One region of the Stenotrophomonas sp. GSD10 genome, then DNA from elsewhere that is predicted to be linked to it. Evidence: riboswitches for the same ligand, from Rfam matches in the RefSeq annotation. Region 1 holds a riboswitch; the other holds the start of a gene.

What was found. A riboswitch is a leader RNA that binds a small molecule or an ion and turns the genes downstream of it on or off. The one in region 1 is predicted to bind glycine.
Region 2: linked by a shared signal. The riboswitch ahead of gcvP (aminomethyl-transferring glycine dehydrogenase) and the one ahead of N4G47_RS17370 (trimeric intracellular cation channel family protein) in region 1 are both predicted to bind glycine.

What each region holds. Positions count from the first base shown of each region.
Region 1 covers NZ_JAOCMC010000002.1:3,717,610-3,721,263, forward strand. Annotated here, with positions in the region: gene N4G47_RS17350 (NAD(P)/FAD-dependent oxidoreductase) at 1-262, shown strand, start outside; gene N4G47_RS17355 (hypothetical protein) at 343-780, opposite strand; gene N4G47_RS17360 (nuclear transport factor 2 family protein) at 784-1,215, opposite strand; gene N4G47_RS17365 (GIY-YIG nuclease family protein) at 1,357-1,632, opposite strand; glycine riboswitch at 1,673-1,762, shown strand; glycine riboswitch at 1,776-1,881, shown strand; gene N4G47_RS17370 (trimeric intracellular cation channel family protein) at 1,964-2,581, shown strand; gene N4G47_RS17375 (hypothetical protein) at 2,613-2,912, opposite strand; gene N4G47_RS17380 (hypothetical protein) at 2,909-3,654, opposite strand, start outside.
Region 2 covers NZ_JAOCMC010000002.1:3,006,908-3,010,561, reverse strand. Annotated here, with positions in the region: gene gcvP (aminomethyl-transferring glycine dehydrogenase) at 1-1,676, opposite strand, end outside; glycine riboswitch at 1,739-1,841, opposite strand; gene N4G47_RS14250 (multidrug effflux MFS transporter) at 2,142-3,368, shown strand; gene N4G47_RS14245 (siderophore-interacting protein) at 3,510-3,654, shown strand, end outside.

The sequences.
Region 1 (3,654 bases):
CGAGCCCGGTCCGTTCACGTATGCCGACTACGGCAACCTGGCCACCATCGGCCGCATGGCCGCGATCGTGCATCTGGGCCGGCTGCAGCTGTCCGGTGTGCTGGCGTGGTGGTTCTGGCTGGCCGCGCACGTGTTCTTCCTGATCGGCTTCCGCAACCGCCTCGTGGTGCTGCTGAACTGGGCGGTGGCGTACTGGAGCTACCAGCGCAGCGCGCGCATCATCTTCGGCGATGACCGCGACGACCGGCGGCCGAAGCGGTAGGGCCGCCAGCCGAAGGGTCGGATCCCTTTCCGCAGGAAAGGGCTCTGACCCCGTTGACGTCATCCACGCATGGTGTGGATCTACTTCATCCGTGGGCGCGACCATTGCTGGCAGAAGTCTTGCTTCCTCGCCGTGTCGGCAATCTGCGCCGCACCCCAGTGCCGGGTAATCCAGATCGTCAGTGCTGCGCTGCTCAGATGCCGGCGCAGCATGCCGCGATGAGGCTGCTGCGACAGGTGGCTTTGGGCAATCCAGAGGGCCTCCCGCTCCACTTCGGGCGCCTTCTTCTTCATCACGTCCTTGTCGAAGAACTGCGCGGCGAATCGCCAGGGATTCATCGATTGGTACTCCGCCTGTGGTTCAGTGCCGCACGCGGCCACATCACTGGCCGCGCGGCCGGCCGGCTTCGGTCGACCGTCCACCAGTGCCATCCCGAGCAGGTACAACAGGCCAGGCAGCAGCGCGATGCCGGCGACCAGCACTGCGATGCCGAGCCATGCGCGGCCAGCAGTGCGCATGGGTTATTCCGCCTTCGACTTCGGGTACCACAGCGCGTTGACGATGACCCAGCGCTGGTCGAAGCGCCCCATGTGGAAGTAGTCGACGAACCACGGGGTTTCCAGCCGCACCGAGGCGGCGTTGCCGGTCACGTCCAGCACCGTGCAGCGGCGGTCCCACTGATCCTTCGGCGTCTTCAGTGCGCCCTGCTTTGTCAGCGCGACCAGCTCCTCCTTCGACATCCGGCGCAGGCCGAGTCGCTCGTCGGGCGTATCGCCGAGCACCGCGCGCTTGGCCAGATCCGGATGAAGGGAACGGGCGACGCGCTGCGGGTCGGCCTCCAGCTGGCCATCGACGTAGTCGTGGCAGGTGGATTCGATGGCCGCGATCGTGGCCGGGTCGGCGGCGGGGCTGGCTGATGCGGAGAGAGCGAACAGCAGGGCAAGGGCGGACATCCGGGTCACCAGCGCTGAGGGCTGGGCGATCATGGCATGGCCGCACGCGCCCATCCACGCATGGCGTGGATCTACTGTAGAGCCGAGCCCATGCTCGGCGGATCCTCGTCGCCAATCCAGCAGCCGAGCATGGGCTCGGCTCTACGGAACAGCCTCGACAGGCGCCTGCAGCCAGGCCAGCTTGCGTTCGCGGGGCTGCTGCTTGAGCTGCCACTCGGCGCGCGAGGCGGCGGCCCGGTCCGGGTACTCGCGCACGGCCAGCACGCGCAGCGGCGGCCGGGCGCGGGTGTAGCGGGCGCCCTTGCCGGCCTGGTGGGCGGCGAAACGCGCGTCCACGTCGGTGCTGATGCCGGCGTAGAAGCTGCCGTCGCGGCATTCGAGCAGGTACAGGAACCAGGGGCGGAGGGACGGGGCCATGCCCGGATTATGCCGTGCTGCACTGCAGCGGATATACTGGCGCCCGAATGCAGGAGAGAGGCGCCGCGCTGGCGCCCGCCGAAGGCGCAGGCTCCCATGATCGCTCAGGCCGGTGGGCTGGAATCCCACCAACCATGCATTCGACTCGCCGAGCTGGAGAGAGGTCACCGGGCATGCCCGGGACGATCCGCCGAAGGGGCACGCGGCCTACGCCGCTGAACTCTCAGGCAAAAGGACAGCGGGAGCGGCACCGGTCGTCGTCATCCCGTCATTGCGCAGGCAGTGGCGGTATATGCGCATGGCCGGCCCCACCGCGCCCGGAGCCTGCCCCATGCTGCTGTCCATCATCTACCTGATCGCCATTTCCGCCGAAGCCATGACCGGCGCGCTGTCCGCCGGCCGCCGCCGCATGGACCTGTTCGGCGTGGTCATGATCGCCTGCGTCACCGCCCTCGGCGGCGGTTCGCTGCGCGACATCCTGCTCGGCCACTACCCACTGGGCTGGGTGAAGCATCCCGAGTATCTGGGCTTCACTGTGTGCGCCGCGCTGATCGCCACCTGGGTGGCGCGCTGGATGCACCACTTCCGCCGCACCTTCCTGGTGCTCGATGGCCTGGGCCTGATCGCCTTCACCCTGATCGGCTGCTCGATCGCGCGTGAGGCGGGCCATGCCACCCCCATCGTGCTGATCGCCGGCATGCTGACCGGTGCGTTCGGCGGCGTGCTGCGCGACATCCTCTGCAACGAGGTGCCGCTGATCTTCCAGAAGGAGCTGTACGCGATCATCGCGCTGCTGACCGGCGCGGCGTATCTACTGCTGCTGCACTGGGGCGTGGCCGACGCCACTGCCATTCTGTGCTGCCTGGGCGGCGGCTTCGCGATGCGCCTGCTGGCGATCCACTACCGCTGGGAAATGCCGAAGTTCGTGTATCACGACGAAGTGCATTGACCGCGGCCTGGCGGGTGCGCCTGCTTCCGGATCACTTGCGCAGGCGGGAGTTCATCGGGCTCCCGCCTGCAAGGATGCGCAGCCGGTAGGCCTCTGAGGGATAGACACTCCATGGGCTGTCACAGTCATCGCTGCCGGGGTCGACCTGCTCGAGCAGCTCGGGATCTATCCATCCGGACAGATAGTCAGGATCGGATCGTCTACTGAAGCCCGGGCAGTGAACCCCGCCCTCAACGACAATCTCGTTCTGGACGGTGGAAACGAAGCTGGCGTGCAGATCACGACCGACCTGTGTGTATGCGCCTGTCTCGAGATAGGTCTGCACGATCATGCTTCCCCTACGGCCAGAGTTCCATCGTTGAGCGAGCACGCGTGGAGATGCTCACACGCAAGATCGTCGCGCACGAAAACCCAACCACCACAGTCAAGATTGCGGGCGCTGAGACTGCCCAGGACGATCACACACAGCGTCTCGCTCAGATCATTGAGCGCCAGCGTGCCTTCCACGCTCAGATCTCCGTCGACGATCACGCAATCTGTTTCGCAGTCCGAGCGCCAGTCGCCAACGAGGGATGCTGCAGGCACCACCTTGAACGAAGAGGGGGACTCACGATCATCGCGCTGTTGGTCGGCAGAGGCCGCGATCATCGCCCTGGCCTTCAACGTCGTACGCAGAAGTGCCTGGTCTCCTTCGTTGCGGTAAAGCTCGATTCTTTCATCAAGTTCCGCCAGCAGGCTGGCCGTGGTCGCGGGAGACGAGGATTCGAACCAGTCCTCGATGACGGAGATCGCGTCATCGGCAATCGGGCCGCCTTTCAAGCGCACGAGGGCCATGGCGGCCTCTCCGGAAACTGATCGGCATTCTGGCTGCAGCGGGCTGTCGTCGGGGAAAACGTGCATCGGCGGGGTCCAACCAGGCGAGGCCCCGATCTTCGGCCGAAGCTGCAGACAGATTCCATGCAACTGTTCCGAAATCGTGCCGTGGCCTGCTCCTATCCACGCATGGCGTGGATCTACCGCGGCAACCGCATCGTCAATGGTCGGGGTTCGTACCACCCCGGCGATGTACCTGG
Region 2 (3,654 bases), 710 kb from region 1:
ACCGCGTCGTAGCCGGTGCATTCGACCAGCATCGCTTCCAGCGTATCGATCAGTTCCTTGTAGCCCAGCGCCTGGTCGGCCGGCACCAGCGGATGGATCTGCGAGAACTCCGGCCAGGTCACCGGGATCATCTCGGCGGTGGCGTTGAGCTTCATGGTGCACGAGCCCAGCGGGATCATCGTGCGGTCCATCGCCAGGTCCTTGTCGGCCAGCGAACGCAGGTAGCGCAGCAGTTCGTGCTCGCTGTGGTGGGTGTTGAACACCGGGTGGGTCAGGAACGCGGACTGGCGCAGCAGGCCGGCCGGCAGCGCGTCGGCGGTGCTGGCGTCCAGCGCGTCGACGTCGGCCTGGGCACCGAACACCGCAGCCAGCGCAACCACGTCGGCGCGGGTGGTGGTTTCGTCCAGGCTGATGCCGACCGAGTCGCTGTCGATCGCGCGCAGGTTGTAGCCGGCGGCGCGTGCCTTGGCGTGGATCTCATCGGCGTGCACGCCGGTGATGTGCAGGGTGTCGAAGAAGTCGCCACCGACCTGCACGCCGGCATTGCGCAGCGCTGCGGCCAGGATCGAGGCCAGGCGGTGGGTGCGGCGGGCGATGCGGGTCAGGCCTTCAGGGCCGTGGTAGACGGCATACATCGAGGCCATCACCGCCAGCAGCACCTGCGCGGTACAGATGTTGGAAGTGGCCTTCTCGCGGCGGATGTGCTGCTCGCGGGTCTGCAGGGTCAGGCGGTAGGCCGGGTTGCCCTGGGCATCGATCGAGACGCCGATCAGGCGGCCCGGCATCGAGCGCTTGTAGGCGTCACGGCAGGCCATGAAGGCAGCGTGCGGGCCACCGAAGCCGAACGGCACGCCGAAACGCTGGCTGTTGCCGACCACGATGTCCGCGCCCCATTCGCCCGGGGCGGCCAGCAGGGTCAGTGCCAGCAGGTCGGTGGCCACGGCCACCAGGCCGCCACGTGCGTGCACGGCATCGACCAGCGCCTTGTAGTCGCCGACCTGGCCGAAGGTATCCGGATACTGCAGCAGCAGACCGAAGGCTTCCGCTTCCAGTGCTTCGGCCGGGGTGCCGACGCGCAGCACGATGCCCATGGGCTCGGCGCGGGTGCGCAGCAGTTCCAGCGTCTGCGGGTGCACGGCGTCGTGCACGAAGAAGGTGTCCGACTTCGACTTGGCCGAACGCTTGGCCAGGGTCATCGCTTCAGCAGCGGCGGTGGCTTCGTCCAGCAGCGAGGCGTTGGCGATTTCCATGCCGGTGAGGTCGGCGCACAGGGTCTGGAAGTTGATCAGTGCTTCCATGCGGCCCTGCGAGATTTCCGCCTGGTACGGGGTGTAGGCGGTGTACCAGGCCGGGTTTTCCAGGATGTTGCGCAGGATCACGTTCGGCGTGTGGGTACCGTAGTAGCCCTGGCCGATGAAGCTGCGCAGCACGGTGTTCTTGTCGGCGATCGCACGGATCTTGGCCAGTGCCTGCACTTCGGTCATCGATTCCGGCAGCGCCAGCGGCGCCGGCGACTTGATCTTGGCCGGCACGATGGCATCGGTCATCGCATCCAGCGACGCGTGGCCGACGACGTCGAGCATCTGCGCGATCTCGGCATCGTTGGGGCCGATGTGGCGCTCGACGAACGCGGAATGATGCTCGAGCTCACGCAGGGAAGGGGTGTTCTGGGACATGGCGAAGGATCCGTCAGGAAAGGGCACACGCACGGGCACAAGCCGCCGGTCGGCGGTCTGCGGGGCGCCCCTCTGTCCTTTTGCCTGAGAGTTTAAAAGCGCGGGCAACCGCAGCTTCGTGCCCCTTCGGCGCCGGATCGAACCGGTCTCTCCAGAGTTGTGTTACGGGTGGTATCGGGCCTGAGCGATTACGGGCGTTGCGCCTTCGGCAGCGGTGTTCCGCTTCTCCCACCGTGTTGCCCGCCGATTATAGCCCGTTGCGGGCCCGCCGGCGGCCGCCGGTCGGTGCGGCCGGGCCTGAATGGCCGATGGCCCGGTCGTGCGTTTTGTGCAGCGCTGCATGGCATCGCGTGCAATCCCCACCTATGATGGCCGGATTCTCGTATTCATCTGGCGCCGTCCCTGCCGCAAGGGGACCGGCGCCGGCCGTGCGTGCCGCGCATGGCCCTGCCGGACACCCTTTCCATGACCGCCGCTGTTGCTCCTTCCACCCGCCGCATGGCCCTGCTGCTCGCCGGCCTGGCCATGTTCGGTCCGTTCTCGATCGACACCATCTTCCCGGCCTTCCCGCAGCTGGCCCAGCGCCTGGCGGTGGACGAGGTGGCGGTGCAGCAGACCATCAGCGTGTACCTGCTGTTCTACGGCCTGATGAGCCTGGCGCACGGCCCGCTGTCCGACGCCTGGGGGCGCAAGCGGGTGATCCTCGGTGGCCTGGTGGTGTTCGTCGGCGCCTCGGTCGGTTGCGCGCTGTCCACCGACCTGACCACGCTGCTGGCCTTCCGCGCGCTGCAGGGGCTGTCGGCGGGCGTGGGCATGATCGTCGGCCGCGCGGTGATCCGTGACCTGTACCATGGCCACGACGCGCAGCGGCTGATGAGCCAGGTGTCGATGCTGTTCGGCATCGCGCCGGCCATCGCGCCGATCATCGGTGGCTGGATCCTGCTCAGTGGCGCTGGATGGCCGCTGATCTTCTGGTTCCTGGTGGTGTTCGCGCTGGTGCTGCTGGCGGCTACCGCGCGCTACCTGCCGGAAACCCATCCGGTCGAGGCACGCGTACCGTTGTCGCCACGGGTGCTGATGCGCGACTACGTGCGCATCGGCTTCAACCCGCGCTTCCTGCGCCTGGCGCTGGCCGGCAGCATCGGTTTCGGCGGCATCTTCCTGTACATCTCCTCGGCGCCGGTGTTCGTGATGCAGCATCTGCACCTCGGTGAAGGTGGGTTCGCCTGGCTGTTCATCCCCACCATCGGCGGCATGACTACCGGCTCGTTCCTGTCCGGGCGCATGGCCGGGCACACCACGCCCACCCGCCAGGTCGCCATCGGTTTCAGCCTGTGCGCGCTGTCGGCGCTGCTGAATGTCGGCTACGTGGCGCTGTCGCCGCAGTTCGTGCTGCCGTGGGCAGTGCTGCCGATCTTCCTGGGCGGCATGGGCATGTCGCTGATCTTCCCGATCCTGGCACTGGCGGTGCTGGACATGTACCCGCACCAGCGTGGCCTGGCCTCGTCGCTGCAGGCGTTCGTGCAGCTGATGATCAGCACCGTGGTGGCCGGCGTGGTGTCGCCGCTGCTCAGTGCCAGCCCGCTGCACCTGGCGCTGGGCCAGGCCGCGTTCTTCGCTGCCGGCTTCGTGTTCTGGTACTGGGAACATCACCGCGAGCGCGCGGCACAGGCGGCCTGCACGGGCCATTGAGCAGCGTGCAGGGGTAGGGCAGGCCGTGATGCCCGCAACGCTTGCGACGACCGGCGACCGGACTAGGCTGGAGGCTCCAGCCAGCCAGTGCGTGGATGCACGACCGCCAGCCGATCCGATGTCGTCGCATGAGGTTCCCCCATGGCTGCGCAGCAGACCTACCGCCTGTTCGAGGTGGCGCTGAAGGAGCGCCGCGTTCTTTCCCCTTCCCTGGACCGCATGGTGTTCACCGGTGCCGACGTGGCGCGGATGAAGACCGAAGGCCCGGACCAGCGCATCAAGGTGT